3 regions of the Streptomyces sp. NPDC094448 genome follow, and region 1 is predicted to be linked to each of the others. Evidence: riboswitches for the same ligand, from Rfam matches in the RefSeq annotation. Region 1 holds a riboswitch; each other region holds the start of a gene.
What was found. A riboswitch is a leader RNA that binds a small molecule or an ion and turns the genes downstream of it on or off. The one in region 1 is predicted to bind cobalamin.
Positions count from the first base shown of each region.

Region 2: it holds a riboswitch for cobalamin, as region 1 does, so the genes downstream of both, metE (5-methyltetrahydropteroyltriglutamate--homocysteine S-methyltransferase) here and ACIQ9E_RS04945 (ribonucleoside-diphosphate reductase subunit alpha) in region 1, are expected to answer to the same signal.
Region 3: it holds a riboswitch for cobalamin, as region 1 does, so the genes downstream of both, ACIQ9E_RS25480 (prenyltransferase/squalene oxidase repeat-containing protein) here and ACIQ9E_RS04945 (ribonucleoside-diphosphate reductase subunit alpha) in region 1, are expected to answer to the same signal.

Region 1 covers NZ_JBIWGU010000002.1:339,397-349,162, forward strand. Annotated here, with positions in the region: gene ACIQ9E_RS04935 (extracellular solute-binding protein) at 1-197, opposite strand, end outside; gene ACIQ9E_RS04940 (GntR family transcriptional regulator) at 588-1,352, shown strand; cobalamin riboswitch at 1,625-1,787, shown strand; gene ACIQ9E_RS04945 (ribonucleoside-diphosphate reductase subunit alpha) at 1,926-4,331, shown strand; gene ACIQ9E_RS04950 (ribonucleotide-diphosphate reductase subunit beta) at 4,331-5,359, shown strand; gene def (peptide deformylase) at 5,517-6,149, opposite strand; gene ACIQ9E_RS04960 (tetratricopeptide repeat protein) at 6,294-7,304, opposite strand; gene ACIQ9E_RS04965 (HD domain-containing protein) at 7,549-8,952, opposite strand; gene ACIQ9E_RS04970 (HD-GYP domain-containing protein) at 9,174-9,766, opposite strand, start outside.
Region 2 covers NZ_JBIWGU010000015.1:30,331-40,096, forward strand. Annotated here, with positions in the region: gene ACIQ9E_RS26085 (Rieske (2Fe-2S) protein) at 1-8, opposite strand, end outside; gene ACIQ9E_RS26090 (TetR/AcrR family transcriptional regulator) at 158-811, opposite strand; gene ACIQ9E_RS26095 (SRPBCC family protein) at 951-1,586, shown strand; gene ACIQ9E_RS26100 (class I SAM-dependent methyltransferase) at 1,795-2,631, shown strand; gene ACIQ9E_RS26105 (hypothetical protein) at 2,679-2,858, opposite strand; gene ACIQ9E_RS26110 (hyaluronoglucosaminidase) at 2,884-3,621, opposite strand; gene ACIQ9E_RS26115 (trypsin-like serine protease) at 4,333-5,484, opposite strand; gene metE (5-methyltetrahydropteroyltriglutamate--homocysteine S-methyltransferase) at 6,178-8,496, opposite strand; cobalamin riboswitch at 8,664-8,889, opposite strand; gene ACIQ9E_RS26125 (cobalamin-binding protein) at 8,926-9,766, opposite strand, start outside.
Region 3 covers NZ_JBIWGU010000014.1:70,899-80,664, forward strand. Annotated here, with positions in the region: gene ACIQ9E_RS25460 (hypothetical protein) at 253-570, opposite strand; gene ACIQ9E_RS25465 (TolB family protein) at 622-1,854, opposite strand; gene ACIQ9E_RS25470 (tetratricopeptide repeat protein) at 1,936-4,209, opposite strand; gene ACIQ9E_RS25475 (hypothetical protein) at 4,361-5,791, opposite strand; cobalamin riboswitch at 5,926-6,000, opposite strand; cobalamin riboswitch at 6,110-6,239, shown strand; gene ACIQ9E_RS25480 (prenyltransferase/squalene oxidase repeat-containing protein) at 6,366-9,113, shown strand; gene ACIQ9E_RS25485 (hypothetical protein) at 9,110-9,766, shown strand, end outside.

The DNA of each region.
Region 1 (9,766 bases):
TTGGCCTCGAACTCGGCGGTCAGATCAGCGAGCCACTTGTCCGGCGTCGAGCCGTCCATGGCCCAGAACGTCAGGGTCTGACCCTTGAAGCCGTCCTTGCCGGAACCCTCGCTGTCCTTCTTGTCGTCCGAGCCACACGCGGCAACACTGACCAACATGCCCGCGACACCGATCGCCGCGATGAGCTTGCGCTTCACGCCACCCTCCTAAGGGATGCCTGCCACCCCGCCCAAAACGAAGCCATACGCGAAAGTACTGCCTGGGGCTGGGACCCGGTCTTAAATGGTTTAGACCAGTACCCGGAGCTTGGCCTAGACCTTTCGGGCTGTCAAGGCTCGATAAACATGCCTGTCCAGTCCGTTATCGGACCGACATCAGGGCATGATCCGGGCAGGCTTGAGGCCTTCCCTTGGACTAGACCAACCCTAGCCCCCTCGGTGTATAAGAAGCAGTGGTGTCCAGCCTGAAGGCAGAAAAACAGGAGGGACAGGGTCACTCCCCGGGACCGGCCCGTGCCACGATGTGATCCGCTACAGACGGAGGAGCCGGTGACGGCAGCAGCGCAGTCGGGAACGGGAAGGCGGGCCATGACGACGGACGGGGTGGGTACGGAGACCGAGACCGGGACACCGACCCGGACCGCGCGCGTACCCAAGTACTACCGCCTCAAGAGGCACCTCCTGGACATGACGGAGACCCTGCCCCCGGGCACGCCGGTACCGCCGGAGCGTACGCTCGCGGCCGAATTCGACACCTCGCGCACCACCGTGCGCCAGGCGCTCCAGGAGCTGGTCGTCGAAGGCCGGCTGGAACGCATCCAGGGCAAGGGAACGTTCGTCGCCAAGCCCAAGGTCTCCCAGGCACTTCAACTGACCTCGTACACGGAGGACATGAAGGCCCAGGGCCTGGAACCCGCCTCCCAGCTCCTCGACATCGGGTACGTCACCGCGGACGACACCCTCGCGGGGCTGCTCGACATCTCCACCGGCGGCCGGGTCCTGCGGATCGAACGGCTCCGGCTGGCCAGCGGTGAGCCGATGGCCATCGAGACCACCCATCTGTCGGCCAAGCGCTTCCCGGCGCTCCGGCGCAGCCTGGTCAAGTACACCTCCCTCTATACGGCACTGGCCGAGGTCTACGACGTCCGTCTCGCCGAGGCGGAGGAGACCATCGAGACGTCCCTGGCGACACCGCGCGAGGCGGGGCTGCTCGGTACGGACGTCGGGCTGCCGATGCTGATGCTGTCGCGGCACTCGCTGGACGCGCAGGGGGAGCCGGTGGAGTGGGTGCGGTCGGTGTACCGCGGCGACCGCTACAAGTTCGTCGCCCGTCTGCGCCGCCCCCAGGACTGAGCAGTTCCTTTTCCGACCCGCCCGGCCCCGAAGCCTCCCGCTCCGGGGCCGGTCCCCTTCCCGGGGTGGGCAAGGCCGGGTACCCAGGGGCGCTGGGGGTCCCCCCATTGCCCCTAGAACCTTCACCTCGCCCAGCCCGGGAAGGAGCACCGTGCCCCTTGGAGGGGCTCGGGCGGGCCGTCCCGGGCAGGGGACCGGCCGTCCCCGCAGGCGCCCGGACACGGGCGCGGGCGGCCCCGAACCGTACGGGAGTATGAGAGGCGCGACACAACATGTGGGGGCACCGCTTCGGCGGTGCCCCCACATGTATGCTCATCTCGCTGTCACCGCAGAGGAATCCGGTGCGAATCCGGAACTGTCCCGCAACGGTGTGCTTCTGCGTGCTTTGTCATGCCAGGGCAAGTCCGGCCGTCTGCCGACAGCGCACCCGGATCGTCCGACCCGGGTGCCGAGACGTCCGGGCCTCGCGGTTGGGCCGGTGGACGCCGTGCGTGCTGCCCGTTTCCGGGTACACCCGGCCTGCCCACCCCTCCCCCGCCGACGGCCCGCGAGCCGAGCGAGGGAGAGCACCACGTGACCATCGCGCCAGCCGATCCGGCTTCAGGCACCGCCCAGCAGTTTCCCGGGCAGACCCCCGGGACCCCTGCCGCGACGCCCGAGGACGGGCCGGGGACCGCCCTGCTGCGGACCCTGACCGACCTCACCGCCGATCTGCCGGACACCGACCCCGGCAGGGTGGCCGCCGCCGCGCTCCGCGGCCGGCACCCCGGATCGGACGTGGCGGAACTCCATCAGCTCGCCACCGACGCCGCCGCGGGCCTGATCTCCGAGGATCCCGCCTACTCCCGGCTGGCCGCCCGGCTGCTGACCCGGACCATCGCCGCCGAGGCCGCGGGCCAGGGCTCCGTCTCCTTCACCGCCTCGGTGCGGGTGGGGCATGCCGAGGGCCTGATCGCGGACCGTACCGCCGCCTTCGTGGAGCGGTACGCGGAGCGGCTCGACGCGACGATCGACCCGGCCGCCGACGACCGCTTCGGCTACTTCGGGCTGCGCACCCTCTACAGCCGCTATCTGCTGCGCCACCCCATCACCCGCCAAGTGATCGAGACCCCGCAGCACTTTATGCTCCGGGTCGCCTGCGGGCTCGCGGAGGACGACGGGGTACGCGCCCTGGACGAGGTCGTCGCGCTGTACGGGCTGATGAGCCGGCTGGACTATCTGCCCTCGTCGCCGACGCTCTTCAACTCCGGCACCCGCCACCCGCAGATGTCCTCCTGCTATCTGCTGGACTCCCCGCTCGACGAGCTGGACTCCATCTACGACCGCTACCACCAGGTCGCCCGGCTCTCCAAGCACGCCGGCGGTATCGGGCTGTCGTACTCCAGGATCCGGGCCCGCGGCTCCCTGATCCGCGGCACCAACGGGCACTCCAACGGCATCGTCCCGTTCCTGAAGACCCTCGACGCCTCGGTCGCCGCGGTGAACCAGGGCGGCCGCCGCAAGGGCGCCGCCGCGGTCTACCTGGAGACCTGGCACGCGGACATCGAGGAGTTCCTGGAGCTGCGCGACAACACCGGCGAGGACGCCCGGCGCACCCACAACCTCAATCTGGCGCACTGGGTCCCGGACGAGTTCATGCGCCGGGTCGCGGACGACGCCGAGTGGTCGCTCTTCTCCCCCGCCGACACCCCCGAGCTGGTCGACCTCTGGGGCGACGAGTTCGACGCCGCCTACCGGGCCGCCGAGGCGAAGGGCCTGGCCCGCAAGACCATGCCCGCGCGTGATCTGTACGGCCGGATGATGCGGACCCTCGCCCAGACCGGCAACGGCTGGATGACCTTCAAGGACGCCGCCAACCGCACCGCCAACCAGACCGCCGAGAAGGGCCACACGGTCCACTCGTCGAACCTCTGCACCGAGATCCTCGAAGTCACCGACGACGGCGAGACCGCGGTCTGCAATCTGGGCTCGGTCAATCTGGGCGCCTTCGTCGTCGGCGGCGATATCGACTGGGAGCGGCTGGACGCCACCGTCCGTACCGCCGTGACCTTCCTCGACCGGGTCGTGGACATCAACTTCTACCCGACCGAGCAGGCCGGGCGCTCCAACACCCGCTGGCGGCCGGTCGGCCTGGGCGCCATGGGCCTCCAGGACGTCTTCTTCCAGCTCCGGCTGCCCTTCGACTCCCCCGAGGCCCGCGCCCTGTCGACCCGGATCGCCGAGCGGATCATGCTCGCCGCGTACGAGGCGTCCGCCGATCTGGCCGAGCGCCACGGCACCTTCCCCGCCTGGGAGAAGACCCGGGCCGCCCGCGGGGTCCTGCACCCCGACCACTACGGCACCGAGCCGGCCTGGCCGGACCGCTGGGAGGCCCTGCGCGCCCGGATCGCCCGGACCGGGATGCGGAACTCCCTGCTGCTCGCAATCGCGCCGACCGCGACCATCGCGTCCATCGCCGGCGTGTACGAGTGCATCGAGCCCCAGGTCTCCAACCTGTTCAAGCGCGAGACGCTCTCCGGAGAGTTCCTCCAGGTGAACTCCTACCTGGTGGCGGAGTTGAAGAAGCTCGGCGTCTGGGACGCGCAGACCCGGGAGGCGCTGCGCGACGCCAGCGGTTCGGTCCAGGGCTTCTCCTGGGTCCCGGCCGATGTCCGCGAGCTGTACCGGACGGCGTGGGAGATCCCGCAGCGCGGTCTGATCGATATGGCGGCGGCCCGGACTCCCTATCTCGACCAGTCGCAGTCGCTGAACCTGTTCCTGGAGACGCCGACCATCGGGAAGCTCAGCTCGATGTACGCGTACGCCTGGAAGCAGGGGCTGAAGACCACCTACTACCTGCGGTCCCGGCCCGCGACCCGGATCGCCCGGGCCGCGACCGGTTCGACCGCCGGCTCCGTCCCCGTTCCGGCGCAGGTCACCCCCGAAGAGGCGGTCGCCTGCTCCCTGGAGAACCCCGAGTCCTGCGAGGCCTGCCAGTAATGCCCACCCCGGAAACGCCCGCCCGTGTACAGAATCTGCTGGACCCGGGCTTCGAACTCACTCTGCGGCCGATGCGCTACCCCGACTTCTACGAGCGGTACCGCGACGCCATCAAGAACACCTGGACGGTGGAGGAGGTAGACCTCCACTCCGACGTCGCCGACCTGGCGAAGCTCACCCCGGGCGAGCAGCATCTGATCGGCCGGCTGGTGGCGTTCTTCGCCACCGGTGACTCCATCGTCGCCAACAATCTGGTGCTCACCCTCTACAAGCACATCAACTCCCCGGAGGCGCGGCTCTACCTGAGCCGTCAGCTCTTCGAGGAGGCGGTGCACGTCCAGTTCTATCTGACGCTGCTGGACACCTACCTTCCCGACCCGGAGGACCGTACGGCCGCCTTCGCCGCGGTCGAGAACATCCCCTCCATCCGGGAGAAGGCCCAGTTCTGCTTCCGGTGGATGGACCACGTCGAGAAGCTGGACCAGCTGGAGACACAGGCCGACCGCCGCCGTTTCCTGCTCAATCTGATCTGCTTCGCGGCCTGTATCGAGGGGCTGTTCTTCTACGGCGCCTTCGCGTACGTGTACTGGTTCCGCTCGCGCGGTCTGCTGCACGGTCTGGCAACCGGCACCAACTGGGTGTTCCGGGACGAGACCATGCATATGAACTTCGCGTTCGAGGTCGTCGACACGGTCCGCAAGGAGGAGCCCGAGCTGTTCGACGACGCACTCCGGCAGCAGGTCACCGACATGCTGAAGGAGGCCGTGGAGGCGGAGCTGCAGTTCGGCCGCGACCTGTGCGGCGACGGTCTGCCGGGCATGAACACGGAGTCGATGCGCGAGTACCTCCAGTGCGTCGCCGACCAGCGGCTGGTCCGGCTGGGCTTCGCCCCGGTGTACGGATCGGAGAACCCCTTCTCCTTCATGGAGCTGCAGGGCGTGCAGGAGCTGACCAACTTCTTCGAGCGCCGCCCCTCGGCCTACCAGGTGGCGGTGGAGGGCTCGGTCGGCTTCGACGACGACTTCTGAGCCCGCCTCGGCAGAGGCGCCCCGGTGCGGCCGGGTCCGGATCTCCCGGGCCCGGCCGCACCGTCGTGACGGGGCCGTACGCAGCGCCGCGGCAGAGCCGGGAACGCCGTGAGGCCGCCCTGAAGGGCGGCCTCACGGTCTGCGGACGGGCGGAACGTCACTCGTTCGGGACGGTCTCGTACCGCGGGGTGCCCTCCGCCATCTGCTGCAACGCGTCCTTGCGGTCGCGCTTGGACAGACGGTCGATGTACAGCCGGCCGTAGAGGTGGTCCGTCTCGTGCTGGAGGCAGCGGGCGAAGTAGCCGGTGCCCTGGACCCGGATCGGATGGCCCTCGGCGTCCTGCCCGCTGACCACCGCGTAGTCGGGGCGGGCCAGGGAGGCGTAGGCCGTGGGGACGGAGAGGCAGCCCTCGTTGGACTCGTCCAGCACCCGGCGCTCCGCGGGCAGCTCCTCCAGCACCGGGTTGCAGACGACACCCACATGCCGGACGCCCTCGTCGTCCGGGCAGTCGTAGACGAAGACCTTGCGGTCGACCCCGATCTGGTTGGCGGCCAGTCCCACGCCCTCCGCCGTGCGCTGGCTGGCGAACATATCGTCGATCAGCGCCGCCAGCTCCTCGTCGAAGACGGTGACGTCCTGGCACTCCCGGTGCAGGACCGGATTGCCGACGACCGTGATGGGGCGGGACGTGCCGCGCTCGCGGTGGGCCCGCTCGCGCTCTTCGGCGTCCTCCGTGTCGTTGATGAACTCCTCGACGGCCGGTTCGTCAATGCCCTGCTGCGACGCCATGTGTTCCTCGATACCCCGGGTGATGGTCGGTGACCGGTGACGGTTCTGGAGCGTTCCCTGCGCCGGGCGGCGTACGGAACGTGCGGGGATACAGCCTACGGCCCTTCCGCGGACCGCGGTCAGCGGCACTTTCCGGCCGCGCGGTCAGCAGACCTCTTCGAGATCCCGCCACTCCCGGCCGTCCGGGCGGTCCGCGACCCAGCTGTCGAGCAGTCCGCGGACCAGTCCGGGCGGGGCCGCGATACCGCACTCCCGCTCCGGTGACCACAGCTCGCCCGCGGTCCGGTGGCCCAGCGGCCCCGGATGGCCCGGTTCGCTGTGGTCGTGGGGGTCGAGGTGCTCGCCCTCGCCCTCCGCGCTCGGCATCGACCCCTCGGAGCAGGTGCGGCAGAGCAGCCGTACCGACGACGACCAGTCCTCGGCGGCGAATCCGGCGTCGGAGGCGAGCCGCTCCAGGGCGTCCCGGTCGTCCTCGGTCGCGGCCTCCAGCAGGACGACCCAGGTCGGCACCGGTGACGGCGCCCACAGCTCGATCTCGTCGAAAACGGGGTACGCGGGGCCCGCGGAGGTGATGCGCTCGCCGTTCGCGGCGCCGTCGTGGAGGACGACCTCGCCCCAGCGGCGGCCGGAGGACGGCAGCGGAATGGAGAGGACCTCCATCCGGGCCGGGTCCAGCCTGCGGCCCCAGACGACTTCCGCCTCGCCCTCGGGCGACAGGCGTACGGCCGCGCTGCCGAGGTCCATGTCGAGGGGCTCGCCGACGGCCCCGAGGCCCGTACCGGCGGCGCCCGTCCGGGCGGGTGCGCCGGGCACCTTCAGCCCGTACGCCTGCCAGGCGCGGCGGGCCAGCGGCCAGTCCTGGAGCGCGGTCGCCGCGATACCGACGTTCCACCAGTCCGGGGCTCCGGCGTCCCGGTCCAGCAGGGCCACCGCCCGCAGCCCGGCGGCCCGCGCCTGCTCCCAGTCGTGCCGGAACTTGTGCAGGAGGGCCAGATTGAACCAGGACTCGGCCAGCCAGGGCTCCAGGTCCGCGGCCCTGGTCAGCAGGGCGCCCGCGTCCTCGTAACGGCCGTCGCCGATCAGCGTGAACGCGCGGTCGGTGGCCTGCCGCCACGAGGCGGAGGGCCGATGCCGTACCTTCCCGAAGATCCTCACGATTCCCGCCTGCCGGTCGCTCGGGTCAGTTCCCCCGGACGCTGTCTCGTTCCGCCGTCGGCGGCGCTGCCGCTCCCGGTGCCGCCCTGTGCCGTCGTGCCCTTCCCGGCGGCTCCCGGGTCCCGGCAGCCGTCGCGGACGCTGCCGTCCGATTGCCTCTCCTCTGTTTCTGCTCCTCTTCGCATCCAACCATGCCGCGCCGGGGACCGGCTCATTACCCATGGGTCACCAGGCGGACCCGGGGTTACCGGGAGACCCGGGGGCTGTGACCCCTGCGGTCCTGGTCCGGCACCGCACGGCCCCGGACGCCCCGCGCCAGCACCCGGGCGAGGGCTTCCACGACCTCGGGCTGATGGTCCCGGCCGGTGGCCAGCCGCAGCTCTTCGAGCGCGGCCGGCGCGGTCACCGCACGCCGTGCGCCGGATCGCACGCCGGAGTCCGTGTCCGCGCCGACGCCGCTCTCCCTAGCGGTTCCCCCGGTCAGATCGTCGTATGCGTTGGCGGTACGGACAATACGGGCCGTGAGCGGCTGGTCGCGGTACGGATCGGCCTGCCGCTCCACGACGACGGCGACGGCCGCCGGTACGCCCGTCTGCCGGACCACCGCACCGCCCAGCAGCGCGATCCGGTGCTGTTCGGCGGCCGGGAGCCGGGCGGTGGCCCCGTCGGGCACCGGATCGACGAGGGAGAGCTGCCCGATGTCGTGCATCAGGGCCGCGTACTCCAGCACGGTCAGATCGGCGCCGCCGAGGCCCAGCTCACGGCCGACGGCGACCGCCAGAGCGGCGACCCGGCGGGCATGGCCCGGCGGGGTGTATCCCGCGATCTCGGTGGCGCGGGCGAGGGAGGCGATGGTCTGCCGATAGGTCGCGCGGACGGCCTCGTAGCGGCTCAGGGAGAGCTGGGTGAGCAGCAGGGGCAGGCTGAACACCGGCAGCGCCCAGAGTCCGGCGGTGGTGACGGCGAGGGCCATCACCACCCCGGTGGCGCAGACCGCGGAGCCGATGGAGGGCAGGGCGCGCAGTTCGTCCCGGAGCAGGGGGCCGTACGGAAAACCGGTCCGGGAGCGGCGGAAGGCGGCGCGCAGCACGGTGTCGCAGAGGGCCGTCAGCGCCAGCAGAAGGAGCAGGAACAGGGCGTACGCCGCGCCCGCGGCGGGGCCATCGGGGGTGCCGGACGCGTGCAGCGGCTGGAAGCAGACGGCCGCGAAGGCGGCGACGAGGATACGGCGGGCGAGATGGCCGGGCAGTTCGCGCCGGAGGCCGCGGCGGTCCCGGGCCGGCCGGGCCACGGCTCCGGCGAGCGTCGCGGCCAGGACCACGAAGACGACCTGGAGCGTGCCGTGGGTGGTCGCCCGCCCGGCGCATTCGCCCAGCAGGGCGTACGCCAGCACACCGGCCGTTCCGAGGGGCGCGGGCTCGCGCGCCCCGGGATTGGCCGGTCTGCGGGCGGCCTCGCCGACGGCGACGAGGGCCCCGAAGGCCAGGGCGATCCCGGGCTCGGCGATCCCGTGGCCGAGGCAGTGGACGATCGCGGCACAGCCGAGGACCGCGGCGACGCCGTACCCCACCGCCGCCGGGATCCGGAACGGGCCGCGGCCCGGCGGCCGGGTGCCGGGGGCGGCGCGGCGGCCGCGGAAGAACGGCATACGGTCCGGGGCCGGTGCCCCGGAGCCGCGGTGGTTCCACCACGGCACGCGGTCCGGGAGCCGCGCCGCCGGAGCGGTGCGGCGGCCCGGGACAGGCCCCTGCTCCGGGGGCCGGGCCTCGGAGGGGGCACGGCGGCTCCGGCCCGGTACGCCGGGGGCGGCGCGGCGGCCGTCGGACAGCCCGTGTCCGCGGAACCATCCGCCGGGGGCGGCTCCGCGGATCACCGCCGGCCGTCCCGCGGGCCGGAGCTCCGGTCGGCGCCCGGTGGTCCCGCGTCCGCCGGCCCGTTCGGTCCCGCGTTCGGTGGCAGACGGACCGCGACGGTGTCCGGAGCAGCGCCGCGCTGGGGCGGCAGCAACGGTTCGTCAGAGGTCACCGCGGTCTCCCAGCCGTGCCGGGCGAGCGCCCTGACCAGCGCCGTCACCATCCGCGGGTCGAACTGGGAGCCCGCGCAGCGCTCCAGTTCCTTCAGCGCCACCTGGACCGGCCGGGCCCTGCTGTAGGAGCGGGTGGAGGTCATCGCGTCGAACGCGTCGGCCACCGCGACCACCCGTGCGAACTCGGGAATCGCGTCCCCGGCCAGCCCGTGCGGGTATCCGGTGCCGTCGAGCCGCTCGTGGTGGTGGAGGATCGCGTCCCGCGCCTCGCGGAGGAAGCCGATGTCCCGGGTGATCTCGTGGCCGTACTCGGGATGCAGTTCGATCACCCGCCGCTCCTCCGGGGTCAGCGGCCCGTCCTTGCGGAGGATCCGGGTGGGGACGCCCAGTTTGCCGACATCGTGCAGGATCCCGGCGAACCGGACCGCTTCGAGCC
Region 2 (9,766 bases), on a different contig from region 1:
CCGGACATCTGTGTGCTCCTTCTGCTCGCGGTCCCGTGGGCCGGGTCCACCAGGATCGTCCGGCCTCTGCGGGGGAGTACGTGCCCGGTCGCGCACAGGTTCACCGTTTCGGGTCCGCAGGGTGCGCTGCCGGCACCCGACCGGATCCGGATCCGGATCAGGCGCCGCGCGCCGTGAGCACGTCCACCTCGGCCGCGAAGAGCAGGGCGGGGTCGAAGTCCATTCCGGCGAAGTGGCCCGCGAGTTCCAGGGAGAGCAGGCCGTGCACCCGGGTCCAGAAGGCCAGGGCCAGATGGAGGACCGCGGGCGGGGCGGGGTGTGCCCCGGCCCAGCCCCGGTGGTCCGCGAGATGGCCGTCGAACGGTGTCGGCGGCCCGGCCGGGGCGAGTGCCGCGCAGGCGTCGAGGAGGACGTCCATGATCTCGGACGAGATGCCCGTGATGTCCTCGGGCGCGTGGTAGCCGGGGACGGGGGTGCCGTAGACGAGCAGGTAGCGCTGGGGGTGTGCGAGGGCCCAGTCGCGCAGTACGTGCGCCAGCCCGGCGAGGTCGGCACCGGCCCCGGCGGCCGTGCGGACGGTATCGGCGAGGCTCCGGTACGCGTCCCGGACCAGCTCGGTGATGAGATCGTCGCGGCCGGCGAAGTAGCGGTAGAGCGCGGGCCCGCTCATGCCCATCTGCTTGGCGATCGCGTTGAGGGAGAGCGCGGACGCCCCCGCCGTGGCGATCTGTTCCCAGGCGCGCTCTTTGATCTCCGAGCGCACTTGGGCCCGGTACCGCTCCCGGGGCGTCCCCGGATCCGCGTCCCCCATCGACGGCCACCTCTCCCGATTTTCCGTTACGGCTCCAAGATTTCGTTAGAGGTTATCACTCAACTGGTTGACCGCCCGCTTCGCGAACCGTTATAACTTCTTACAGTCATGAGATCATGTAACTGACAAGGGGAACGACATGTCCGTCTTCCTGGGCACCGGCATCCGTGCCGCCCTGTGCACCACCTCCCTCCTCCTCGGTGTCCTCGGCACCGCGGCCGCGCCCGCCGCGGCCGGTCCCGACCGCCCCGGCGCGCCCCTCACCTGCCGCGGCAAGGGCGTCGACCCCGGTGCGAGCGTTCGCCACCGGACCGAGACCGTGATCGACGCCCCGCCGGCCACCATCTGGAAGCTCCAGACCGATATCGCCCGCTGGCCGTCCTGGAAGGGCTCCGCCACCAGCGCCGAACGTCTGGACCACGGCCCCTTCCGGAAGGATTCGGCCTTCCGCTGGACCCTCCCCGTACCTCCCAATCCGGTCACTCCCGCCACCGAGATGGAGATCACCTCGACCGTCGGCCAGCTCAAGCCCGGCTCCTGCATCCGGTGGGCCGGCCCCGCGACCGCCGAAGGGCTCCGCATCGACGGCATCCATGTGTGGACCTTCACCAAGGTGCCGGGCGGTGTCCGGGTCGCCACCGAGGAGACCCACACCGGCCCCCAGGTCGAAGCGGTCCCCGATATCGCGACCGGGATCCTCCGGCAGGGCCTCGAAGCATGGCTGCGCGATCTGAAGACCGCCGCTGAGACGGGATCCGGCGTCGGCCGGTACTGAACCGCGGCACGCCGGGGCCGCGCCTCCCGGCCCTCCGCCGAAGGGCCCGCGCCCTCCGGCCCTCCGCCGAAAGGCCCGCGCCCCCCGGTCATCCGCCGAAAGGCCCCGCCCCTCCGATCGCCGGTTCCGGCCGGGGTGTACTCCGCCCCGGGTACCGACCGCGGATCCGGGCATGATGAGGGGGGTGCGGGCGTCGAGGGAGGCAAGGGTGACGGACGGTGTTCCGGGGGCGGATGCCCCGATGCGCTCCGTGGTGCGCGAGACGTACGGTCCGGCCGATCTGGGCGCGGAGCCGATTTTCGGCGGCGGCTTCATCAACTTCGGCTACTGGCGGGCGATCGACTCGGCCCGGCCGCCGGGGGAGCCGGAGCGGATCCGCAGCCAGCAGGATCTGTACCGGCACGTTCTGGACGCCGCGGCCCTGCGGGCGCCGGACCGGCTCCTGGAAGTGGGCTGCGGACTCGGCCGGGGCTGCGCGCTGGCCCTGGAGGAGTACGGACCCGCAGCGGTGACCGGTCTGGACATCCATCCGCAGCAGTTGCAGCGCGCCCGCGACCTCCACCCGGACCTGCTCCGCCGGATGCCGGACCGGCTGAGGTTCGTCCGGGGAGCGGCCGAGCGGATCCCGTCGGAGGACGATGCGTACGACGTGGTCGTCAGCGTCGAGGCGGCCCAGCACTTCCCGGACCTCACCGCCTTCGCCGGGGAGACGGCGCGGGTCCTGCGGCCCGGCGGCCGTACGGCCGTGGCCGGCTTCTTCACCGTGGACGACGAGCCCACCCGGCCGGGGGAACTGGCCGAGCTGCTGGAGACCTTCGCGAACGGGCTGGACCTCGCCCGCCCGGTGGCGGCCCTCGCGGACGCGTTCTCGGCGGCCGGGCTCACGGAGGTGCGCGTCGAGCCGATCGGGGCATACGTCTGGCCGGAGTGGGACCGGTGGCTCAGCCGGTGGTGGGACGAGGGAACCTGGCCGCGGAACTTCCTGCGCGCCTACGAGCGCGGGATCCTCGACTACTACACGGTCACGGCCGTCCGGGCCCGCTGAACCGGAGCGCCGGTGGGGGCGCTCCGGCAGTGGACCGGGCGGCGGGGTCAGGGCGCGGTGTCGGCGGCCGCCTCCGTCTGCTCCGCACTGTTCGGCCCGGCCTCCGCCGACCGTATCCGGAGCATTTCGTTCTCCGCCTCCAGATGCGCGATGCGCTTGCGGGCGAAATACAGTTCCATGACGGCGTCATGGAATTCCGCGACCAGTTCCTCGGGTGTCAGTTGCACGGTCGTCGTCCGTCCCTGTCGCTGATCAGGCCGGGGCGATACGGGTGACGGTGCCGTTCGCGCCGCGCCACAGCAACTCGCCGGCCTGGGCGTAGAGCGCGCCGCCGCCCTTGGAGTCGACGGCCGTCGGCACGGTCGCGGCGTCGACGACCCGTACCGCCCCCTCGACCATCAGCGCGGAGTTGGCCCCCGGCCGCTGGACGATATGGAGCTGGGACCAGGGGGCGGAGCCCACCGCGAGACCGATGCCGACGCGTCCGCTGCCCTTGACGACGAAATCGTCGCGGCCGTTGTTGCGCAGACAGATCAGATTGCCCGTCGTGGCCCCGTCCGTGGCGGTCAGAAAGATGCCCTGGGTGGCTGTTCCGGCCGTCTTGAGGTCGATGGACACCGCGGCGGCGTCCGCATCGGACCCGTCCGCGTGGCCGATGTGCGAGATCTTCAGTGTGCCGCGGGTCTTCTCCCGGCCGGTGAGGTAGACGGCGGAGTTATCCGGATTGTCCGACACGATGTTCAGGGCGACCCCGCTGCCCGAGGTCCCGGCCTGGTAGACGGTCGCGGCGTGTTCGGTCGTGGACGTCGTCTTCAGGAAGGCGGAGTTGGCCGTCGAGTTCGTGCTGAAGCGTTCGGCCACCACGGGTCCGTCGAACGTCGTCGTCGGCCCCTGGGTCGCCGCGGCCGCCGCGGGCGTCGCCGTGCCCGCCGCCACGGTCACCGCACCCGCGGTGAATCCGCCCAGGAAGAGCCTCCGGTTCACAGCCATGCGTCCTCTTTCCCCTAGGCAAATGCACATGCCAACGGCATGTGTGAGCAGGACTCCGGCGGACCGGCAATGGTTGTACGCGATCGTGGTTCCGGCCGGGTGATGACCGCGTGATGACGGCGTGATGACCGCGGTGACGGTGCCCCCGTGCCGGGCCGTACCCTGCCCTCTCTCGACCGCTGGGACCAGCTGCTGAACCGCTCCAGGAAGGACGCGCCATGACCGGCCTGCGCCACAAACTGACCCGGACCGCCTCCGACGCGGCGATCGACACCGCCTGCCGGGCCCTACGGCTGCTCACCATGCGAGTCCGGTTCCCCGACCTCGTCGCCCGCCGAACGCGAATGGCTCTCCTCACCGGGGGTTCCCGGCCGAGTTGCAGATGTTCGAGTGCGAGGACCGCGACCGGCGACGCTCGGAACGACGCATGAGGGCGGCCAGCTGCCCTCGCCGGAAGCGGCTCTCCGATTCTGACTGCAGCGCCGACCCCAGCGTCGTCCCGGCTGTCGCCAACAACCTCGCCACCTGCGACTGGGTCAAGAAGTTCCGTGGGCCTGGAGCGCTCGCCCCGGGCCGAGCCGGACCGGGCGCGAGCGGCGGCCCTCCGGGCCGTGGACCGGCCACTGACGGTCGGCCGGTCGTCGTACGGTCCGGAGGATGTTCCCCGTGCTGGTGGCCACGGGTCCGTCCGTGACCGCCCGCCGACGGCTCCTACATGCGGGACCCCTGCTCGTCCCACATCAGCTTCATGGCGCTGCCAAAGTGCGGACTGTCGTTCTTGTTGCTGGTGCCGTTGCGGATGACGCTGGTGACGCCGTTGATGAACCCCTTGCCGGTCAAGGGGTCGTACTTGCGCAACCAGGGTCCCCCGCTGCCCCCTTCGTTGAAGCCGGACCCCTCCATCATGATCAGGGTCAAGTCGCGGTCGGACGTCTTGGTGCGACCGGCGTAGTGGTTCTGGGTGTAGCCCCCGCCGTGATTCACCGGGTAGCCCACCATGGTGACGTCCTCGGTGTCGCCGTAGTTGTAGGACAGGCCGTTGCCGCCGACCGCGTTGACCACCTGCTGCCCCTGAGCATTGGGGTTCACGGTGACCAGCGCGAAATCGTAGGGCAAGCCCCCGCCGTCCAGCCAATAGTCGAACGCGCGGATGTACTTGGCGACGAACTTGCCGTAGGGGGCCTCCTGGCCACCGGTGTTGTAGGCGGGCATGAACATCCAATTCTTCATCCACACCCGTTTGCCGGGGTCGCTGCCGCCCGCGCCGCTGCCCCCGATGGCGACGCAGTGGCCCGCGGTTGCCACCATCATCTTCGACGGACTGTTGATGGAGGCCGCCGAACATCCGTAGGTCTTCCCGTCGCGCGGGTTGGTGTACCAGACCCTGCCCACGGTACGGGCCAGCGGCAGGTTGGCCGGGAACGCCTTCCTGACCTCCTTCGCCGCCTCCTTCGGCAGGTCCCTCGCCCACTCCTCGGCCGTCACCAGGCCGGTGGCGGACGCGGGCGGTACGGAGCCGGGTGTGGAGGGCGCGGGGCCGGGTGTGGAGGGCGCGGGGCCTGCCGGGGACGCCGCACCGGACGTCGGCAGCCACTGGGCGTAGTCGGCGGCGCCGGCCAGCGGCGGGTCCTTCATGTGGTACTCCTCCACCGCCCGGGCCTCGGCCGGGGTGTCCACGCCGGTGGCGTGCTCCGACGTGCCCGTCCCCGTCGCGCCCGCCTCCTTCGGCTCCGGAGCCGGGGCCTGCGCGGAGGCGGGGCCGGCCGTCAGGCCGCCCATCGCCAGGGACGCCGCCGCCAGGACCCCCAGCAGCAGCTTGCCCTTGGTGCGCGAAACCCTCGGTGGTTTCGTGTGCGCTGTCATGCGTCCCCCTTCGAGAACGGGGGAACGGTTCGTCACCCCCGCTCCTTGAGCGTCGCCAGGCGTTCCGGCGTGGCGGAAGGGCACCCGTAAAGATCAGGCCGCTATGCGCCGGGGCGGTGGCAGGGGAGTGCGGCCGCGGGGAGCCGTCGATGATCAGCGAAGTTCCCTCGGCGGGCGGACCAACCGGATGTCTCAAACTGCGGCAGGAGATGGCGCGATAAGGCCGTACGTACGGTACGTAGGGCCACCCCGCACTCGCGGGGAGCGCCCGGCCTCTTCCTGGCCGATGGTTCCATGCCGCCGCCGGCTGAGTCCGGCAAGAACTCGAAAGGCCGGCATTCCGCCGCATCCGCCGTCCGGTCGGCTGCCCGAACTCGTCTCAACTTCGGTGAGGCTACTGCCGGGCCGGGCCGTCCCCGTTCGCCGGCCCCACCGGACCCTGCCGGGGCCGGCACTCGGGTCACCGGCCGGCTGGTTCGGATCCGCTTGCCCTGTGCGCCCAGCTGCCTGCGGAGTGCGTGCAGGGCCTCGAACTCCCGCATCGTCACCACCACCATGCGCCTGCCGTTGACGACAACGTGCTGCGGCTCGCGCTTCATCGGTAGGGACCCCCCTGGGCATCGTGGACGACCGCATCCCGACCCCGTCGGGGACGGAGGGCATGCGCCCTGCCGCCCCCGACGGGGATCCCCGTCAGGACGTGGGAAGTTCGCCGCGCACCGTACGGGCGGCGGCGACCAGGTTCTCCAGGGAGGCCCGGGTCTCCGCCCAGCCCCGGGTCTTCAGACCGCAGTCGGGGTTGACCCAGAGCCGCTCGGCCGGAATGGCCTTGAGACCAGTACGGAGGAGGCGGGCGGCCTCCTCGGCAGACGGCACGCGGGGGGAGTGGATGTCCCAGACACCGGGTCCGGCCTCGCGGGGGTAGCCGTGGGCGGCGAGTTCATGGGCGACCTGCATGTGGGAGCGGGCGGCCTCCAGGCTGATGACGTCGGCGTCGAGGTCGTCGATGGCCTGGACGATGTCGCCGAACTCGGCGTAGCACATGTGGGTGTGGATCTGGGTGTCCGGCCGGACACCGCTGGTGGTGAGGCGGAAGGACTCCGTCGCCCAGGCGAGGTATGCGGCGTGGTTGGCGGTGCGCAGCGGGAGGGTTTCGCGCAGGGCCGGTTCGTCGACCTGGATGACGGAGGTCCCGGCGGCCTCCAGATCGTTCACCTCGTCGCGCAGGGCGAGGGCGACCTGGCGTGCGGTGTCGCCGAGGGGCTGGTCGTCGCGGACGAACGACCAGGCAAGCATGGTGACCGGGCCGGTGAGCATGCCCTTGACCGGCTTGTCGGTGAGGGACTGCGCGTGAGAAGTCCAGCGGACCGTCATCGGCTCGGGTCGGGAGATGTCGCCCGCGAGGACCGGCGGCCGGACGTAGCGGGTGCCATAGGACTGGACCCAGCCGTGCTGGGTGGCGAGGTAGCCGGTGAGCTGCTCGGCGAAGTACTGCACCATGTCGTTGCGCTCGGGCTCGCCGTGCACCAGGACATCGACCCCGGTCTTCTCCTGGAAGGAGATCACCTCGGCGATCTCGGCCCGGATGCGCTCCTCGTACCCGGCGGTGTCGATCCGGCCGGCCCGCAGATCGGCCCGCGCCACCCGCAGTTCGTCGGTCTGCGGGAAGGAGCCGATGGTGGTCGTCGGCAGGTAGGGCAGCCCGAGGCGCTCGCGCTGTGCCACGGTCCGTTCGCCGTACGGCTGGGAGCGGCGGGCATCCGCGTCCGTGATCGCCCCGGTGCGGGCGCGGACCGCGGGGTCCCGGGTGATCGGGGACACGGTACGGGAGGCGAGGGCGGCCCGGTTGGCGGCGAGTTCGCCGGTGATGGCGTCGGTGCCCTGGGCGAGGCCCTTGGCGAGGGTGGCGATCTCGGTGGTCTTCTGCCGGGCAAAGGCCAGCCAGCGGAGGATCTGCGGGTCGATGTCCCGTTCGAGGGAAGCGTCGAGGGGGACGTGCAGCAGAGAGCAGGAAGCGGCGACATCGACCCGGTCGGCGAGGCCGAGAAGGGTGCCGAGGGTGGCCAGCGACTTGCCCAGGTCGTTGATCCAGATGTTGCGGCCGTTGACGACTCCGGCGATCAGGCGCTTGCCGGGCAGTCCGCCGACGGCGGCCAGCTTCTCCAGGTTGGCGGCAGCCGACTCGGTGAAGTCCAGTGCCAGGCCGTCCACGGGCGCCTTGGCGAGGACGGGCAGGGCCTCGCCGAGGTGGTCGAAGTAGGAGGCGACCAGCAGCTTCGGACGGTCGGTCAGGGCGCCGAGATCACGGTAGGCCCGGGCAGCGGCGTTCAGCTCGGCCGGAGTGCGGTCCTGCACCAGAGCGGGTTCGTCCAGCTGGACCCACTCGGCCCCGGCGGCCCGTAGATCGGCGAGGACCGACGCGTACACCGGAAGGAGCCGGTCGAGGAGGGTCAGCGGGTCGAAGTCCGCGGCCACCCCGGGGGCGGGCTTGGAGAGGAGGAGATAGGTGACGGGACCGACCAGGACCGGGCGGGGCGTGTGCCCGAGGGCGAGCGCCTCGGTCAGCTCGCCGACCTGCTTGGCCGGGTTGGCGGTGAAGACGGTGTCCGGGCCCAGCTCGGGGACGAGGTAGTGGTAGTTCGTGTCGAACCACTTGGTCATCTCCAGCGGGGCGACGTCCTGCGTGCCGCGCGCCATGGCGAAGTAGCCGTCCAGCGCGTCAGCGGCGACAGCGGCCCGGTGCCGGGCGGGGATCGCGCCGACGAGGACGGTGGTGTCGAGGACGTGGTCGTAATAAGAGAAGTCACCGGTCGGGACCTCGTCGATACCGGCGTCGGCCAGCTCCTGCCAGTTCCGGCGGCGCAGGTCGGAGGCGGCGGCGGTCAGGGCATCGGCCGTGATACGGCCCTTCCAGTAGCCCTCGATGGCCTTCTTGAGTTCCCGGTGCCGGCCCTGGCGGGGGTAGCCGTACACGGTGGACCGTGCTGCCGCGGCTGCGGACTTCGATGTCACGGAGATCTCCTTCGCGAGATGAATCCCTGAGATCCCGGAGGCGGGGACGAGAGCGCGAAGGGGCGACGGACCGGACGGACAAGGGCCTCGCGCGGCATGCGCGGCCTTCCGCTCGGTATGTTCGCCGACCCGCCCTCGAGGTCACCGGGATATCCGCACACGGAATGGTCCGTGCACGGGCAACGGGCAGGTCTTCGGACTCGTGGGCCCACCCACCGGAATCTTCCGGCGGACACCTACTGGCCGTCGCTTCCCAGACCCGTCCCGGGTCCAGTGCATATGACGGCGGTCGTTCCCACTTACCGCTGCGGGGCAGTCCCGGATTCCCACCGGGTTCCCTCTTACGACGCACCTGCCTGGCGGACAGGGCGAACCAGTCGCGTCGGCCAGCTTACGGTGCCGCTGATCCTCACGACAGAGGCGCGTCCATTATGTGGATGATGATCTGAGACGAGTGGTCCGCTGTCCGATGGGCCGGACGTCGGCCAGTCGGCGGGCCTCCGCCGCGGAGACGGGCTCGCCGGGCGCTGATCCGTGCAGGACATGCGCCAGGACCTCCACTCCGCGAACCACACGAGGGCCGGGGCGGTTGAAGTACGCCGGTCCGTCGAGAACCCAGACCTCGTCTCCGCGTACGGCGGGCAGCTCCGCCCAGCCCGGCAGCGCCGTCAGCAGTTCCCGCCCCCGCTCCGTGCGCTCCGGGCTGAAGCCGCACGGCAGAAGAAGGAGAACCTCGGGCCGGGCGGCGACCACGTCCTGCCACGTCATCGGCTTGGTGTGCTCGCCGGGCGCCGCCAGGAGGGGCAGTCCGCCCGCGTGGGTGATCTGCTCGGGGACCCAGTGGCCGGCCGGCCAGAGCGGGTCCAGCCACTCGATGGCCACGACCCGCGGGCGGCGACGGCCCGCCGTCGCCTCGCGTACCGCCGCCAGCCGGGCGGAAAGCTCCGTATGACGCAGCCGTGCCGCGCTCTCGACTCCGAGGAGTTCCCCCACCCGGACCAGGCATTCCAGGACATCGTCCAGGGTCCGGGGTTCGAGGCTGAGGACGCGGGCCTCGCCCTCCATCAGGCGGACCGCCCGCGAGACCGAGGTGTAGGAGACGGCGCATACATCGCAGAGGTCCTGGGTGAGGATCACATCGGGGGCGAGCCCGGCGAGCGCGTCGGTGTCCAGGCTGTAGAGCGACGAGCCGGAGTGCCGGGATCCGCCCACCGCATCCGAGATCTCCCGGCTGGTCAGCGCATCCGCGGAGAATTCCGCGGCGGTGACG
Region 3 (9,766 bases), on a different contig from region 1:
CGGGTCCATCCGGCGGCGAGGAAGTCCCGGGTCCGGGCGAGTGCCTGCTCGACTCGGGCGGTGGTCATCCATCCGGTCGCCCTGGCCGGGGGCAGGGTGATCCCGGCCGTGCCGTTCGCCCGGCGCGCCGCGGGTGAGCCCCTGAACGGGTCCTCCGGCGTGGGCCGCAGGACCGGGCCCCGGGGCGGTGCCGCCGTGGGGCGTGCCGACTCGGCGGCGACCGGCTCGGCCGTCGTCCGCGGCCCCCGTCTGTCACATCCGGGACGCCAGGATCAGGATCAGCAGGGCGGGCGGTGCCAGCATCGTGGCCAGGTGGGCGAGGAGGGCCCGGATCGTGCCCAGCGCGGCGAAGAGGAGCAGACCGCCCGCGAGCCAGCAGCCGAAGATCCGGGCCGCCGACCCCTGGACGGCGGATTCCTGCTCGCGGGTGCGCACCTCGAAGCCCGGCAGTACGCCGACCGCCATCGCCAGCAGCATCGTGAGCAGTACGACGTTCCCGATCGCGACAGCGGCGGCGGTCCGCCGGTCCGCCCGGCGGATGCGCCGCCGGAGCCTCAGTACAGCGTTCATGGGCACGGCAGCCTAAGGCATGGGCAGAACCTTCGGATGATCACGGGGGGTTCAGGGTGCGGGTGAAAGGGTCCGCAGGAAGACGTCCCCTGTGGCGTTGGTGTCGCCGGAGACGAGATTGCCGGCACGTGAGACGAAGGCAACCATGCCACCGTCGTTGGTGATCGACACCCGGCCCGGGAAGGAGTGGTCGGAACCCGGGCCGCCGTCCATCGCGGCGCTAGCGTTCCGCACCTCACCGGTTTCCAGGTTCCTGATGTGGAGCTGCCGCGGTCCGGCCGAACCGGGGAGGCCCGCGGTGTAGAGAGCGAACCGGCCGTCGGCGCTCAGCGAGCCGTCGCCGGCAGCGGCCCCGGGTCCGGTGGCCGGGATCGGCCGGGTGGTACCCGTTGCCAGATCGCGGATGAAACTCCGTGAGTACTGGTCGTCCGCCGTCACCGGACTCGCGTCGAAGAGGTTGAAGAGCACCAGGTTGCCGTCCGCACTCAACGACAGCCCGCCCAGCCGCCGCTCGGGCGTCGGCCCGTTCTCCGAGACGTCCACCGTCTGCCGCTGTCCGGTGCTCCGGTCGAGGAGGTGGACATTGCCCTGGGAGGTGCCCTCGGGCAGGTATCGGAAGGAGGTGTACGCGATGCGCTGCCCGTCGTCGCTGATGACGGGGGCGCCCGCGTAGTAGGTGGCGGCCGAGGTGTTGGGGTGACTCACCCACTGCGTCGTACCGGCCTGAAGGTCCCGTACGTACACCCTTGCGGCCTCCGCTGCCGTCGACCCCTGCGGGCGGTACGTTACGAACACGACATAGCGTCCGGAGCCGCTGATCCGGGGGAACAGCGGGCTGCCACCGGTGAATTCACCGAGACCGACGTCCACCCGCTGTGTGTGGCCCGTGGACAGATTGCGCACATGCAGTCCACCGTGTGCCGTGATCACCATCAGGTTCTCCGATGCACTGAAGTCGTGTACATCGGCCGGGTGGCCCTGGGAGGTCACCAGCTCCACTGTCCCCGTCTGCCGGTCACGCAGGTACGTCCCGTGCCAGCCCACAGGTGCGACCGGACCGGGCAGCAGGTTCCGCGCCCGCGACATGAAGGCGACATAGCGGCCGTTCCTGCTGATCACCGAGACGAACGACGGCCCGTCGCCCTGCGTCCCGTCCGCGGCCGCACTGATCCGCTCCGTCGCCCCACCGCTCACGGGGGTGGCAGTCGCCGTCCCCATCGGCAACAGCGCCGCCAGCAGACAGGCCCCCGCCGCAGCCGTCACCGCGCGTAAGATCCGTCTCATTCGTCCTCCAGGACACTCACGGCCCCAGCCCCCTGGCGAGGCCTTTCCACGATGCAACCGCACCCCGTCCGGGACGGGCAATCACCCCGGTTGTGTACAACCCTGGACGGGGTTCGCGCGTCCGGGCGCCCGGGGCGGGGGTTGCTCATGCCCCCGCCGCTCCCGGAGGGCCGCCACCCTTCGGTACAGCTCCACCGCCTCCTCGTGGCGCCCGAGCTGTTCCAGGCAGTGGGCCTGGTCGTTGCGGCTCGCCAGGGCGTCCGGGTGGTCCGGGCCGAGGACGCGGTCGCGGGTGTCGGCCACCGAGGTGTAGACGGTCAGGGCCTCGGGCCAGCGGGCCAGCCAGCCCAGGGCGACGGCGACCTCGCGCCGGCTGACCAGGGTGTCGGGGTGGTCGGGGCCCAGGGTCGTGGCGCGGCGGGTGCTGATGTCGCGGGCCTGTTCCAGGGCTTCCGGCCAGCGGCCCGTACGGCCGAGGTTGACGCCGAGGCCGTGGCGGGCGCGCAGGGTTTCGGGGTCGTCGGGGCCCGACAGCCGGGTGCGGTCGGCGATCAGGGCGGTGTAGAGGTCGACGGCTTCGGCGGCCCGGCCGAGGCGGCCGAGGCCGATGCCGACCTCGTAGCGCGCGGCCAGGGTGTCGGGGTGGTCGGCGCCGAGGGCGCGGGTACGGGCGGCGGCGACCTCGCGGTACGCGGTCAGGGCCTCGGTCCAGCGGCTGAGCCGGCCGAGGGCGTAGGCCACCTCGTAGCGGGTGACCAGGGTGTCGGGATGGTCGGCGCCCAGGATCCGGGCGCGGGCCTCGGCGACGTCGCAGACCATCCGGAAGGAGTCTTCGAGGCGGCCGAGCCTGCTCAGGTTGAACGCGAGGTTGTGGCGGCAGCGCAGGGTGTCGGGATGGTCGGGGCCCATGAGGTGTTCCCGGGCGGTGAGCACCTCCGTATAGCGTTCGTGTGCCTCCAGATGGCGGCCGAGCAGTCCGAGGACGTACGCGGTCTCCTGGCGGGCGGTCAGAGTGTCGGGATGGTCGGCGCCGAGGGCGCGTTCGCGGCCGTCGGCGACGCGGCGGAAGGCGTCGAGCGCATCCTCGGCGCGGCCGGTGCGGCTGAGGGTCAGGGCGACCTCGTAGCGGCTGGCGAGGGTGTCGGGATGGTCGGCGCCGAGGGCGTGTTCGCGTTCGGCGGCGACCGCGCGGTGGACCTCGCCGGCCTCCTCCCAGCGCCCGAGCCGGCCGAGGCTGAGCCCGGCGCTGTGGCGGCCGGCGAGGACGGCCAGGGCTTCCGGTGACGGGGTGGGGCGCTCGCGCCGTACCGGCTGCCCGGCGGGCGCGGGGCGGACGGCGGCGGTTCCGGTGGTCCATTCCCCGGTCAGTCCGGCGGTGTGGTCGGGCAGGACGGGCCGGAGCGCGGTGGCCGTCGCGCGGTGGCCGCCGGTCATCCGCCGGCCCCAGACGGGCAGGGGCACCGGGCCGGCAGGCCCGGCGGTGCTCCGGGCGGGTGCGGTGGGCAGGCCCTGGGGGCCCGTTATCCGCAGGCGCAGATCGCGGGCGTCGGCGGGGCGGCCTTCGGGGGTCTTGGCGAGCAGGTCGAGCACGGTCCGCTGGACGTGTTCGGGGATTTCGGGCCGGTGGACGCGGAGCGGCTGCGGGACGGTGTCGCGGTGGCCGATGAGGACGGCCCAGGCGTCGTCGTCGTCGAACGGCGGGACTCCGGTGGCGATCTCGTAGAGGACGCAGCCCAGGGAGTAGAGGTCGCTGCGGTGGTCGACGTGTCCGCCGCCGATCTGTTCGGGCGACATGTAGTGGGGGGTGCCCATGGCGATGCCGGTGCCGGTGAGCCGGGACGAGGTGCCGATGTTCTCGCCGAGTCGCGCTATGCCGAAATCGCAGATCTTCACCGTGCCGTCGGTGAGGCGGACGATGTTGGCGGGTTTCAGGTCGCGGTGGACGATGCCGCGTTCATGGGTGTACGCGAGGGCGTCCGCGACCTGGACGGCGATCTCGACGACATCGTCGACGGGCAGCGGTTCATGGGCGTTCTCCTCCAGCAGCTGGCTGAGGTTGCGTCCGTCGAGCAGCTCCATGACCAGGAACAGCACGCCTTCGTACTCGCCGAAGTCATGGACGACGGTCACTCCGCGGTGCTGGAGCGCGGCGGCGACGCGGGCCTCGCGGCGGAAGCGTTCGCGCAGGACGGTGGAGAAGGAGGCGTCGTGGTGGGGGCCTGCGGGCTTGAGGCATTTGACCGCGACGCTGCGTCCCAGGGACTCGTCGACGGCGCGCCACACCTCGCCCATGCCGCCGCGCCCGATCACCTCCTCCAGCCGGTACCGGTCCTGAATCAGCCTGGACTCCGCCATTGCCTTCCGTCGCCCCCGTCGGTCTTTCCGCTCCCCGGAGGTCCAGTATGGCGGGGCGGCCCGGCGGTGTGTACGGGCCGGTGGGCGGAGCGGGCGGGGCGGCAGAGGTACGGGCCGGGGCCGGCCGGCCCCGGCCCGTACCCGCTCCGGATCAGGAGCCGTAGCGCAGGGCGATGGTGTCGCCGATGCCGATGACCCGGTCGCGGGCGGCCGCGGTGAAGGCGGATCCGTCGACGCTCGCCTTCCAGGTGCTGCTTCCGCTGTTGGCCGTGCCGTTGACGGCGGTGACGGTGCCGGTGCCGGAGGACGGGGTCACCGAGGTGACGCAGCCCGCCGGGGTCGCGGCGCCGGCCGCCGCGTCCAGGACGGCCCCGAGGGTGGTCGTGCTGCCGGTGGGCGTGAAGGCGACCGAGCAGACCTTGAGCGCACCCGTACCGTCGTCGACGGTGAGGGCGAGTTCGGTGGCGGTCCCGGAGGTGAAGGCGCTCTGGGCGACCCAGCGGGGGGCGCCGCCGGTGGGGATCGGCGGGGCGGCGGTGAAGCCGCCGCCCGCGACGGCCCGCAGGGCGTCGGTGGAGGAGTAGGCGGAGGGGCTGCCGTCTGCGGGCTTGTAGCGGAAGCCGCCGCCGGGGTTGAACTGCTGGGCGATGAGGAAGTCGACGGGGGTCTTCCCGGCGGGGGTGAGGAAGTCGCCGGTCTGGGGGTTGATACCGCAGGCGTTGAGGCCGGAGACGGCCCAGCCGTTGGAGCTGGAGTTGATGCCGTACATGGCGGTGAACGCGCCGGATGCGTTGACCAGCTTGTTCTTCAGGAAGGTACGGGCCTGGACGATATCGGGGTCGGTGGCGGGCACGCCCGCGGCGCAGAGCGCGGCCATCGAGGCGCCGGTCATGTCGACGTCGCCGGGTGCGGCCAGCCGGACGGGGTCGCCTTCGGCCTTCTGGTAGTCCCAGCCGCCGTCGGTGTGCTGGTTGGCGCGGATGCGGGTGACGATCGTGTCGAGGAGGGCCTGCGGTACGCGCTGTCCGCCGGTCTGGGTTCTGGCGCCGGCGAGCGCCAGGCCGGCGAAGACGGTGCCGTTGTAGTTGGCGCTGTTGCCGAAGTATCCGGCCTCGGCGGTCTGCCAGTAGCCGTAGACGTCGGCGATGAGGTTGCGGGAGGCGGAGACCCGGGCCGGGTCGATTCCGGCGGCGTAGGCGTTGAGGGTGCCGCGTTCGTAGTCGGTGACGACCGGGGTCGCGGACGGCCAGGCGGCGGTGGCGAGGAGGTTGCGGTAGACGGTCCGGGCGTTCTTGGTGGTGTCGCCGCCCGGGGCGACGTCCACGACGGCCGTACCGGCGGCGGCGAAGGCGCTGAACGCCCATTCGCTGGAGAGTCCGGAGCCCGCGTAGGAGCCGTCGGCGGCCTGGAGGGTCTTCAGATAGGCGACGCCGTTGGTCTTGGAGGTGGCTATCTGGGCGGGGGTGGAGGTCGCCGTGGCGGGCAGTGTCGCGGCGGCGAGGGCGGCGGCCGCGGCGGTGGTGGCGACCAGGGCGCGCAGTGCGGCGCGGGGCATCGGTGCGGTGGTTGCGCTACGGGGCATGTGGCCTGCTCCTGTGATGGGGGACGCCGGCCGGGCGCACCGTCCGCCGGGCCCGGGGCTCACCGGGGCCGTGGGGGCCGCTGGGCCGCCGTCCGAACGCGAGGTAACGGCTTCCTGAGTGGTGCGAGCCGCATGGGCATTCGGACTCGGCACGGTTTCCGCCGTCCCACACCGTTGCGCGTCAGTTCCGGATTCACACCGGATTCCCCCATGTGACAGCCCTGGACGGTACCTGAGGCGCAACTGCCGCGCCACCGTGCCGGTTTCACCGGAGGCCCCGCGGGGCGGTGGGATTCAGGTCACCTTGACGCCCCCTTCGGCCACATGTTCCAATCCGGCTGATACATGCTCATGTCCAGGGGAAGCCGGTGGAAATCCGGCGCTGACCCGCAACCGTGAGTCCGCCGGGCGGCGGACGAGCCGGACTGCCTGGGACGGGCGCTCGATGCAGCGAGAAACGCCGTCGCGGACTACGGCGTGGTCGACCGGCCTCCGGCGGAGTGACGCACTCCGGCCCGTGCGGGGCCGCCCCCGCCACGTGCCGTGCCCGCGCGGACGAAAACGGGGGGCCGGGGTGGGGACGAACCAAGGGACAGACGGGCGCGGCGGCCGGTGGCGGAGCCCGCGCTCCTGGGCGGCCGGGGCGGTGGCGCTGCTGGTGCTCTGCTCGGGCGGGCTGTACGCCGCCGCTCCGCCCGCGGCCGCCGACGCGCCGGAGAAGTGCACTCCGTCGAAGGGCGCGATCGTTGCGGTCGACTTCGGCGCGTTCGAGGGGCCCGTGGTCCGCGGCTGCGACCCGACTCCGACGACGGGGTACGAACTGCTGAAGACCGGCGGGTTCAGCACCGCGGGCACCGAGCACGACGGTCCCGCGTTCATCTGCCGGATCGGTCATGCCGCGGCCCCGGACGGCAAGCAGTTTCCGACGCCGGACCGGGAGAAGTGCAAGGACACCCCGGGCGCCGACGCCTACTGGTCTTACTGGGTGGCGGCGAAGGGCACCAAGGACTGGCGCTACAGCAGTCTGGGGGCAATGTCCCGGCAGCTGAGGCCGGGCGATGTGGACGCCTGGGTGTTCGGTGCCACGGAGATCGGGGGCGGCGGTGCGAAGCCGTCGTTCAGCCCGGACCAGATCCGGGCGGGCAACGGCCCGGCGGAGGTCCGCACCCGGGCGGCGGGCGGCTGGGTGCAGCAGCGGCTGACCGGCGGCGAGCGGGTGGAGACCTCCCCGGGCGAGCCCAGTGACCTGCTGACCGTCAAGGCGGCCTATGCCCTGGCCGCTACGGTGGGCAAGAGCGCGGTCCTGGACCGGGTCTCGGCGTATCTCCGCGGCCGTACCACCGCCTATGCCTATCCGCAGGGCACCGACCAGCCGCCGAACGCGGAGGCCGCGGCCCGGCTCGCACTCCTGGCGAAGATCGTCGAGAAGGATCCGCGGGACTTCGGCGGCCATGATCTGATCGGCGGTCTGCTGGCGGCGGTCTGCCCCGAGCCGGCGCCCGGAGCCCCACAGGAGGGCTGCTCGGCCGCGGGCGACTTCCGCGGGGCCGGGACCACCGAGGCACAGGCGATGGCGGTGCTGGCCCTGGTCCGTGCGGGGGTGGAGCCCCCGGAGTCCGCGGTCGCCCGGCTGACCCGGCTGGACTGCCCCGGCGGAGGTCACGGCAGCATGCTGAACCCGCCCGGCCAGTACTGCGACGGCGAACCGGCCGCGACCGCGTGGATCGCCCTGGCGCTGCACGCGGCGGGCGGCTTCGACGGGGCCCTGGCCGAGACCCTGGAAGAACTCAAGGGACAGCAGCGGGCGGACGGTTCCCTCCCCGGCTACACCGACAGCACCAATGCCGCCGATGTCACCACCACGGCCCTCGCCGCGCAGGTGCTGCGGGCGACGGGCGACAAGGCCCGCGCGGACAAGGCCGTCGCCTGGCTGGCCGGCCGGCAGTTCCCGCTCGGTGGTTTCAGCTCCGACGAACTCGCCCTGGAACCGCATCTCTACCCCACCGAACCGGCCGCGCTGGCGGGCACCGGCACCGATCTGCTGAACCTGGTCGCCAAGGTGATCCCGGCGGATCCGGAGAATCCGGCCGAGCCGGGCGGGCCGGACCCCGGCGGCCCCGGCCCCGGTCCCGGCAAGGGCCCCGACCTGAAGAAGGGCGTGGCCTATCTCACCGCCCCGAAGCAGCTGGTCCGCGGCCGCTACTACCCCGTACCAGCCACCGGGCGCGCCGATTTCGGACTGACCATCGACGGTGCCTTCGCGCTCGCCGCCACCGGGCACGACAACGCCAAGCTCCGCGGGATCGTGGACTTCCTCGACCAGGGCGGCAAGGACGGTGAGGGCCGCAGCCTGCACAGCTGGACCCTGACGGGCACCCAGCACGCCTCGGGCGGTTCGATCGGCAAGGCCGCGCTCCTCGCGCAGACGGTCGGCCGTGATCCGCGGGCGTTCGGCGGCCGTGATCTGATCGCCGCGCTGGCGGAGGAGACCTGCGCCGCAGCGGGTCAGGGCTGCGACGCGAAGGGCAACTACCGCAACGCGAGGTCCGTGTTCGGCCAGTCGCTGGGCATCATCGCGCAGGTGCGGGCGGATGAGCGGGAAGCGGCCGCCGTCCCGGTGGAGTATCTGCTCTCCCTCCAGTGGCCGTCCGGCGCCTTCCCGAGCGTGATCCCGGTGAAGAACTCTTCGGACCAGGAAGTGGACTCCACGGCGATGGCCGCCATGGCGCTCCACCTGGTGGGCGGCGAGAAGGCCGACGCGGCCGTGGCGCGCGCCCTGAAGTGGATCGCGGGCAGGCAGCTCGCCGACGGCGGCTTTCCGGGCGCGTCCGGGAATTCGGTCAACTCGGCGGCGCTGGCGATTCAGGGGCTCGCGCTCGACGAGCCGGAGTACCGCGACCGGATCGCCCGTGCGCAGGTGTTCCTGGCGGGCCGGCAGAACACCGACGGCGGATTCGACGTCGCCGTCGACGAGCCCGGTTCCGACGTGAGGGCGTCGGCGCAGGCGGTCGGCGGTTCGACCACCGTCTCGTTCGCGGTGCTGAAGCGGAGCCTGGCGGGCACGTCCCCGCAGCCGGACCCCGGACCGGGCCACGATCCGGACGGCGGCGCCCCGCCGCAGATCGTCACCCCCGGGGAGGGCTCCGGCGGAACGGACGGCTCCACAGGTGCCACGGGCTCCGGAGGCTCCGGCGGGGGCCGGCTGGCCTCGACCGGTACGGACCCGATGCCGTTGGCCGGTCTCGCGGCCGCCCTGCTGGCCGCCGGTACGGCCGCGGTCGTCACGGCCCGCCGCCGGATGTCCGCGGGGAGCCGCGGATGACCCGGGTACGGTTCGCCCGCGCGGCCGCGGCGCTCGCGCTGACGGCCGCCGCGCTGGGGGCTCCCCTGTCCCCGGCCGTAGCCGATCCGCAGCCGATGGGCCGCTGCACGACCTCGTCCGGTGCGGTCCTCGCGGTCGACTTCAGCCGCTGGGGCGGGCCCGTATACCGCTCCTGCGGTACGACTCCGACCACCGGCTACGAACTGCTGAACCAGGGCGGCTGGCGGACCGCCGGCACGGGCCACGACGGCCCGGCGTTCATCTGCCGCATCGGCTACAGCGGCCACCGGGGCGGGAAGATGTTCCCGCCGCCGGACCAGGAGGACTGCGTCCTCACTCCCCCGGCCTCCGCCTACTGGTCGTACTGGCACGCCGATCCGGGCGAGAACACCTGGGAGTACAGCACCCTCGGCGCCATGCTCTACAAGCCGAAGCCCGGCAGTGTCGACCTGTGGATCTTCGGTGGGACGGACATCGGCGGCACGAAGGGACGGCCGAAGGTCACCCCTGATCAGCTGCGGGCGCACAACACCCGGCCGGTGGGCGGCGCACCCGCGCCCACCGCGAAAGCACCAGCGGTACCGCCGGGTACGGACACCGGCCCGGCTCCGGTCCGTACCACCGCACCCCCGACCCCCTCACCTGCCACCACA